2 regions of the Enteractinococcus fodinae genome follow, and region 1 is predicted to be linked to the other one. Evidence: riboswitches for the same ligand, from Rfam matches in the RefSeq annotation. Region 1 holds a riboswitch; the other holds the start of a gene.
The links. Region 1 has a riboswitch for S-adenosylmethionine ahead of J2S62_RS10455 (LLM class flavin-dependent oxidoreductase). Riboswitches for the same ligand answer to the same signal wherever they lie in the genome.

Region 1 (4,424 bases):
GTTCACAAACGAGTAGGTGTTCAGATCTACATCACGGAGTAAGAACTCGGTCGAGTCTTCACCTCCGGCCATGATTGGATCAAGTCCGGCCCAGGCCTCAACGGAGCCGTTATTCAAGGCGGTGAACCCGTCAGCGTGCTGGACGTTTTGCACCTCGACCTCCGACAGCTCAAGGCCGGCTTCCTCTAGGGCTTGAACGAGGAAGAAGTACGGGTCGGTGCCACGGGTGGCCGCAACCGAGTGCCCGGCAAGATCCTCTACGGTGTCGATCGCGGAGTCTTCTGGAACGACCAGTGCGGTCCATTCGACGTTGCCAACGACGCTAATGGTCTGAATGGGTGTCCCGGTTGAACGGGATAGTAGGGCAGCTGAGCCTGCAGTAGAGCCGACATCGATAGCCTCGGCGCGCAGGTTTTCATTGGCGCGGTTCGAGCCAGCAGAAAAGACCCATTCAACCTCGCCATCAAGTTCTTCTTCCAACCAGCCTTGGTCTTTGATGATCAGCGACAAGGGATTGTAGGTGGCGTAGTCGATGCGCAGCGATTCGGTCTCACCGGCGTCAGCGTTTTCTCCGGCGCATCCGGTCAGTGCCAGCGCTCCGGCCAGGATTGCAGCGGGAAGTGTTTTGCGTGGAAGTAACATGAGTTAGCCTTTCGAAGATGCAAGTGGTTGTACGCCCAAACCGGTCAGCAGTTGCTCCCGTAACGAAACTAGTGCGGGGTCATGGCTGGCGCGTGGCCGAGGTACGGGTGGAGTGAAAATATTGGCAATCGTCGCGCCTTCGATGTGCGGGGTGTGATCCAACAGGATGATGCGATCTGACAGCAGCAAGGCTTCGTCAACATCATGGGTGACCATCACTGTGGTGGTACCGGTTTTGGCATGTACGTCCAACAGCAGTTGCTGCATTTTGATGCGTGTCAACGCGTCGAGGGCACCAAAGGGCTCATCTAACAACAGGATTTCGGGGTCGCGGGCCATCGCACGTGCCAAGGAAGCGCGTTGGGCCATGCCGCCGGAGATTTCCCGCGGGCGATGATCGGCTGCGTGCTCCAAACCGACAAGCTGCAAGAGCTCATCGACGCGGTGTTTGCCAGCAGCTTTGCCCGTTCCGTCGGGTAGTCCCAGGGCAACGTTGTCCGCCACGCTCGCCCAGGGCATCAGTCGGGGTTCTTGGAACCCGATGGCACACCGTGGATCGAATTCGGCCACGGGAGTGTCTTGGATGTGCACCTGGCCGGTGCATCCGACATCCAACCCGCCCAGGGCACGTAGCAAGGTGGATTTTCCGGACCCGGAGGCACCGATGATGGCAATGATCTCTCCGGGTGCGACCTCGAGGTTGATGTCAGTCAAGATCTGGCGGGTGGTGCCGTTGGTACCGAAGGCTCGGCCGACATTGCGGCAGACTACTGCAGGACTGGATGCTGTGAGCGTCATGAAAAAATCACTCCATCGAGTCTTGGCGTTAGCACCTGCCCTTCGGGTGGTTGCTGCGACTTCACTGAGCCAAGTCTCTCAGTCGCTCTGGATGGTTACGTTCAACGATCCTATGCTGATCATGGGTCAAAAGGAAAATTATTGTTACGGTGCGTTGCCTACTGGACAATGGCATGTTCGGAGCGAACCGACCGTTGCCGTGGATGGGGGACAGCCCTGCTCCACTATCCCGAAGGCAGGGAATGAACTCCGTGAGTGTTTTCTGCCGACGTTACTGATAGCTGACTAGGGTGTACGATTCGGGGAGCGAACACAAGGCAACAATATGACGATTCGACTGGCAATCTTGGGGACAAATGTGTTTGAATCGGTAGCTGTAACCATCCAGAGCGGCTAAGAGATCTGGCTCGACGACGCCGCAGCAACCACCCGTGTGGGAAGGTGCTACCGCCAGAACCGATGGAAGGAGCATTCATCGTGGCATCACAACGTCAAATCCTCTTCAACGCTTTCGACATGAACTGTGTCGGACACCAATCACCAGGCCTATGGCGCCACCCGCAAGACCAGTCCCGAGACTACAATAAGCTGTCCTACTGGACCGATCTGGCCCAGACGCTAGAAAAAGGGCTGTTCGATGGGCTCTTCATCGCCGATGTTCTTGGGCCCTACGATATTTACGGTGGCAACTCCAATGCTGCACTGACCTCGGGTGCGCAGGTGCCCGTCAACGACCCCTTCCTGCTGGTCTCTGCCATGGCTGCCGTGACCAAGCACCTCGGTTTCGGGGTTACAGCCGGCACCGCCTATGAGCACCCTTTCCCATTCGCTCGTCGCCTGGCCACCCTGGATCACCTCACCAACGGCCGCGTGGGCTGGAACGTTGTGACCGGTTACCTCCCATCGGCGGCCCGCAACATGGGTAACGACGATCAGATGGAACACGATCGTCGCTATGACCACGCGGATGAATACCTCGAAGTCATCTACAAACTCCTCGAAGGGTCATGGGAAGACGATGCGGTGCAATTCGACCGCGAATCAGGCGTCTTCACCGACTTCACCAAAGTTCACAACATTGCTCACGAAGGCGAATTCTTCCGGGTACCAGGTGCAGCGGTGACCGAACCGTCGCCACAGCGCACCCCGGTCATCTATCAGGCCGGCGCCTCGACCCGTGGGCGTGTTTTTAGTGCCAAACATGCCGAAGCCACCTTTATGAACTCACCGACCCCAGAATTGCTGGGCGAGTCAATCGCCAAAACCCGTGCGGCACTGGTCGAAGCCGGCCGCGACCCGTATGACATGAGAGTCTTTGGGATGCAGACCGTTGTCACCGGTGCAACGGATGCCGAAGCACAGGAGAAGTACCGGGATCTTGCCCAGTATGCCGATGTTGAAGGCGCGCTGTCGCTGATGTCAGGTTGGATGGGCACCGACTTTTCCAAATATGATTTGGATGCTCCCATCGGCCACATCGAATCCAATGCAATCCAATCGGCTGCCGAAACCTTCCGCAGGGCTTCCGGCGACGGCGAAGAATGGACCGTTCGTAAACTCGCCGAATGGGTTGGTGTCGGTGGTTTCGGACCGGTCCTGATCGGATCCGGCGCCACGGTTGCAGAAGAGCTTATCAGGATCCAGGACGAAACCGACGTCGATGGTTTCAACCTGGCCTACCACATCACCCCGGGAACCTTCGAAGACATCGTTGAATACGTTGTCCCAGAACTCCAGGAACGCGGCCGCTACAAGACCGAATACTCCGAGGGCACCCTGCGCCATAAACTCTTCGGCCAGGGCGACCACCTCCCCGAGACCCACGTTGGTGCCAGCTATAAGCTCGGGGCCAGCTCACTGGTCTAACACCCGTTCAGGGACTAGAATGCGAAAACGCCCACAACCAGCATGCTGGTTGTGGGCGTTTTGTCGCGCGCACTACCGCAATGGCGGCAGAACTTTTTGTTCCACCAGCTGATCAAAGAGTTCCAATAAACGCGTTTCAGTATCGAGAGCATCGGCGAAACCCGCCTGACGGATCTTCACGGTCGAGGTGATGTTGTCAGCTTCGTGCTGGAATAAGAAATCTCCAACACCCCACCCGACTAACTCGTGATACGGGGTGGGTTGCAGGTCGTGGCGGTGCACCAGTCTGTCCCAGATTTCGGCCAATGCCGGCATGGTTTCGGTTAACGACATCTGTTGGGGTGGGGCGTAGGCCATGCCGAAATGCTCGGCGAACCGCGGCCAGAGTTGTGACCAGCGGAACTGATCGCCATTGGTGACGTTAAAGACCTGGCCGGCAGCCGTTTTTGTCCCACCCGCCCACACGGTGGCTCGGGCTAACAGTTGGGCATCGGTGGTTTGGTAGAGCACGTCGTAGGCTGTCCGGGTGCCTGGGAAGCGCAAGGGTAACCCAAGCTCTTTACTGATGGCCGCATAGACCCCGATGACTAACAACAGGTTCATGGGGTTGCCGGTCGCGTACCCGGTCACGCCCTCGGGACGCAGCACCGTGAAATCGAAACCCCGTTCTTGTGCGCGTTGGCGCAGGAGGTCTTCTTGCGTGTAGTAGAAATGCGGCCCGATGAGTCGCGGGTCTGATTCTTTGGCAGGGGTATTGAAAAACCCGAGGTGGTGCCCGTAGGCTTTTCCGCCCTGATAGATCGTCACGTGTTTCAGGTTCGCTCCGGCCTGCCGGAGCACCTCTAAGGTATTTTCTAACAACGCATCGTTGATTTCGATGAGTTCCGCATCGGTGTCACGTTCAATGTATGCGCCGAAAACCAAGTGGGTCACCTCGGCTAGCCCTTCGACTTGGGCCAGTTCACTAACAGCCTGTTCATCGAGTAAGTCAGCGCGGTGGTGGACCCATGGGACCTCGGGGAGCGCTCGACGGCTCACCCCGTGGACCGTCCACCCAAGCTGGTGGTACAACTCGGCAGCGTAACTGCCCAACAGACCACCGTCCCCGGCGACGAAGA
Region 2 (4,424 bases), 2.2 Mb from region 1:
GCCGCGCTTCATCTCGAGCTTCCCGAGCAATCTCATTCGCCTCCGTCTCCCGAGTATGGCCAGTGATCATGGCGATAATCGAGATAATTACAGCAAAGATTGCCACTGCGATAGTTATGCCGTCATTCATTCTTACGTAAAGGGACGGATCCTCCGTGGCAGTAATCAACATAAAACTCCATCATTTGGACCGAAAAGAACAAAGATGCCTGTCGAGTCTGGATGATATCTCACTCCGCTTGGTCTGCCGACAACCATCCGATCTCACATCGAAATGATTCCTCTATACCACCGGATGCTGCAAGCTGAGAGGGGACCAGGATGTGGGCCTGTTGCTCAGCGAGGAGGTGAGTACAGTCAAACAAAACATCAACTCTACCGACATTTGATTACGCGCATCTCGGGTCGATGGCGCACCTTGAGAATGCAAATGCGGGTATATCCTTTACACCTTGCGGCCCGAGGAGCGTATGCTTGTCGTTCCCAAGTGAAGGGACACCCGGAGAACCTGCACCAACATCACGCCGAGCTTGCCGAGAGCTTGTACGATAGCGCCGTGACCGATTATCAAATTGACACCGACAACATCCTGGCACGCCACCGTCAGCTGAGTGGTCTCAAAGCCCTGGCCACTTCGGGCCAGAAGCTGACCGAACGCAGCTTCGAGCTCTACGGACCGACAGCGACCGCCGAGTTTGCCAAATGGACGAGTCGTGCTGGGAACTTGGCGGCCAAACCCCAGGTAGTTCAGGTCGTGCAGGCCCATCAGCAGTTGATCCAGACGCACGGCGTCTACGGTTGGTTGCAGGTGTTGCTGACCGGTGCGGTCTATCAGTACCACCGTGATTTGAACATGCAGGGCCGGACCGGCGATGCAACGTACCTTTCCCGGCAACATGTTGACGACGTCTGCCGGCTCGGCACGCACATTGTGCTGAACTATGGGGCACCGACGATCGGGAATCGCAAATTACTCACACATTTTATGTCAGGAAACTACGCTCGCTTGGTGGATCGCATCCTGCCATCGGTGGGCGCTGAGCTCGGTCAAGAACTTTCCGGCGAAGCTCTGGAGCAAGGTGCGAACCCGGTGTTCCGATTGCCGCAAGAAGGCTTGCAGCTGGCCATCGTCCACGAATTGGACCTGCGTCCAATGGATGCGGACGAGCCCGTCCAGGATGACGGCTTCCCGCCCCAACCCGACCCAATCCGCCAAACCGATGTGTCCACCCTGGACGGTGCGGCCCAGCAGATGATCTATGAACTCTCCATGATCACGCGTGCACTCCAGGGAGACACTCCGCCGGAACCCTGGGATGAGACGCTAGTCCGTGCTCGTCTCGAAGCCACCATGGGCATCGCCTGGGCTTCGCAATGCCTCTACCCGCATCCCGAGGTCGCGTCCGAGGAACTTCGACAGATGTATGTCGAGGACCTCGTGGCCCGGGTCGAAAAACTTCAGGATCGTGGCGTCATCGGCACAGTCTCCTCCGATATCTTCGAAACTCGCCAGCTCGTTGAAGAAGCTGCCGAGGGCGACCCTGGCACCGCGGTGCTCTACGAGCGTGCCATGCGCCAGTCCGTGGATAATGCCGCCTGGGTCGTGTTGAACTGGGTACCGGATCTGCAAACGGCAGGTTTTCTGGCCCAGTTACTGCTGGACTATCAGTTCGATGTGTTCTTCGACGAGATAGAGACGCTAGAACTTCCATGAGACGCCTTAGCACCCGTCAAAGAGGCCTCGTCGCCCAGGTTTGAAGGGAGTGCATGATCTAGACAGCAGGGGAAATGAGCGGCCATGATGAAGCATTGCTCATTCGGAGGTCCCCATGCAGACGTTGCTAGACATGCTCATCCCCACCGTACCCGTGTGGGAAGTGATAGTCCGTGGGACGTTGACCTCTCTGGGCCTCATGTTGCTGCTATGAATCGTTGGACAGCGAGAATCCGGCGGTCTTGGACTGACCGATCTGCTCATCGTCCATGCGGCCGATGCCGCCGGGGTAGGTCTGCAAGGAGATGCTAGCTCACTTTCCGACATTCTGGTGCTCACCATCTTTTTCTGGAGCCTGGCGCTGGATGCCCTATCGTACCGCTGGCCGAGATTTGCGCGCATCGTCAAGGCTCGACCGAAACTGCTCGTTCAAGACTGCCAGATTAATCGGCGTGCGCGCCGGCGTGACTTTATGAATAATGAAAAGTTATGGCGACTTATGAAGATTCGTTGCTTCACTGAAGGTTATTTCTTGGCTCCCAATTGATGCATGTCGTGAATCGAGGCTATAGTGCAATACAGAATCTTGAGATCCGGCGTATAGCCCTAGCTACCCGGACAGCAACCCTCTCACCGTAGTGGGGTGCTCTAGGTGATGATTCGGCCCAGCGAAAAAATCGTGGGCAAGTATGGTGCCTCTCACTGAAGCTCCCCAATATGCGCGAGCTGTCGTGTGCGGAAGTGCCACGAATTTCATGAAACGAGTGAAAACCGATGACTTCTACTTCAACTATTGCACTACCAACGTTCGAACAGCTCCTACAAGCTACGGAACACGTTTCGCCCACTGACCTGCAATTACACCAACATTTTGCACCGGTGTTCGAAACGATCGCTGCTGGTGCAAGGCAACGGGAGCAAGACCATGAACTAGCGTTTGATGCCTTTGAAAAATTGCGGACCTCGGGTTTTACTCGCGTTCGTCTAGCTCGAGAGCATGGTGGAATTGGTGCATCCCTGCCGCAATTAGCCGAACTCTTAGTTGACCTCGGACAAGCAGATTCAAATTTACCTCAAGCCCTACACGGGCACTTCATGTTCACAGAACAGCATCAGAATGAATCTCAAGGGGCAGTCTCTGCATGGTGGCTTGCTGAGGTGGCCAAGGGCAAAATCTTTGGTAACGCCCTGGTTGAACTCCCCCCTGCAGCGGGCAAGCGCCCGGTGTATTGGACCGACGCGGAACCCACGTCCGGTGGAGTCATTGCTCATCTGACCGGCGACAAATTTTATTCAACTGGCGCGATCTTTGCCGACTACCTTCTCATTTCAGCGTCGCGTGCAGCTGATGAAGACGAAGGACCATTGTTTGCAATCGTCGACGCAGAACACCCTGGTGTCAAACGAATCGACGATTGGAATGGTTTTGGGCAACGACTCACCGCTTCGGGTACGACCATTCTCGACGAGGTTCCCGTGCTTGAAAACCGGCTCCAGGAATTCGATGTGCCCACCGGAGTGCTCTCGTACACGATCTTGTGGATCGCCTTAATTGCTACCCAAACCGGCATAGGCCAAGCGGCGATAAAAGATATTACCCAGTACGTTGCCACTCGACGCCGGACCTACAACCACGCAACAGCAGAGACCCCTGCAGAAGATCCTCTGGTACATGAAGTCATCGGGAAAGCCTCCGCCAAAGTGTCCGCAGCTCGACACATCGTGCGAGGTGTAGCAGCCGTTGCAGAGCAGTCCTATGTGCAAATTCAAGGGCATACCGATCTGGAAGACCCGGTCTTTCTAGATGCGCACACGAGAGCAAATATTGCACTATCTGAAGCTAGTCTGGTGGTCTCAGAACTCATTTTGGATGCCACCAATCAGATTTTTGAAGTCGGGGGAGCATCCGCGACGATCGCATCCAATCAATTGCACCAGCACTGGCTCAATGCGCGTACCATCGCTAGCCACACACCTTTAATTTATCGTACCCAGGCTGTGGGTAACTACCGAATCAACGGCGTGATCCCACCGCACCACTCGACTGCCCGGAACTCAGAACCGCGCCAGGGATAGATACCTGGCCGCTCGCTGCTGATAGTTCAGGGCGCACCATCCAACGACGGTGCGCCCTGAACCGCGAGAATAACACTACGGTGACCAGTTACGCGTTAGAACAGGCCTAGAATTTCGCCTTCATCGTTAACGTCCATCTTGTCGGAAGCGGGTTTAGCAGGCAGGCCAGGCATCGTCATCATGGCACCGGTCAGGGCCACGACGAATCCGGCACCGGCACGCAGGTTGAGCTCGCGCACGGTCACCCGGAACCCGTCAGGAGCACCCAAGGCTTTGGGATCGTCACTGAAGGAGTACTGGGTTTTTGCCATACATACGGGCATCTTATCGAGGCCGGCTTCTTCGAGTTGTTTCAGCTGCCGTTGAGCGGTCGAGGAGAAATCGACACCGTCGCCACCATACACGTTGGTCACGATGTGCTCGATGCGCTCCCGGATGCCGGTGTCTTCACCGAACATCGGCTGTACGGTGTCGTCGGAGTCCTTGAGAACCTCAGTCAGGTGGGAGGCCAGGGCTTTGGCACCTTCGCCACCATTGGCCCACACACTGACCACTTCGGCGTGGACATCGTGTTTGGCGCAGAAGTCTTTGACCCACTGGAGTTCTTCTTCGGTGTCTTGCGGGAACTGGTTGA

Region 2: it holds a riboswitch for S-adenosylmethionine, as region 1 does, so the genes downstream of both, J2S62_RS00155 (acyl-CoA dehydrogenase family protein) here and J2S62_RS10455 (LLM class flavin-dependent oxidoreductase) in region 1, are expected to answer to the same signal.

Annotation. Positions count from the first base shown of each region.
Region 1 is NZ_JAVDYJ010000001.1:2,244,739-2,249,162, reverse strand. It holds gene J2S62_RS10465 (aliphatic sulfonate ABC transporter substrate-binding protein) at 1-642, opposite strand, end outside; gene J2S62_RS10460 (ABC transporter ATP-binding protein) at 646-1,440, opposite strand; SAM riboswitch class I at 1,450-1,538, opposite strand; SAM riboswitch class I at 1,818-1,906, shown strand; gene J2S62_RS10455 (LLM class flavin-dependent oxidoreductase) at 1,900-3,306, shown strand; gene J2S62_RS10450 (SDR family oxidoreductase) at 3,379-4,424, opposite strand, start outside.
Region 2 is NZ_JAVDYJ010000001.1:35,613-40,036, reverse strand. It holds gene J2S62_RS00165 (hypothetical protein) at 1-172, opposite strand, end outside; gene J2S62_RS00160 (hypothetical protein) at 557-1,714, shown strand; SAM riboswitch class IV at 2,297-2,410, shown strand; gene J2S62_RS00155 (acyl-CoA dehydrogenase family protein) at 2,489-3,790, shown strand; gene J2S62_RS00150 (formate--tetrahydrofolate ligase) at 3,886-4,424, opposite strand, start outside.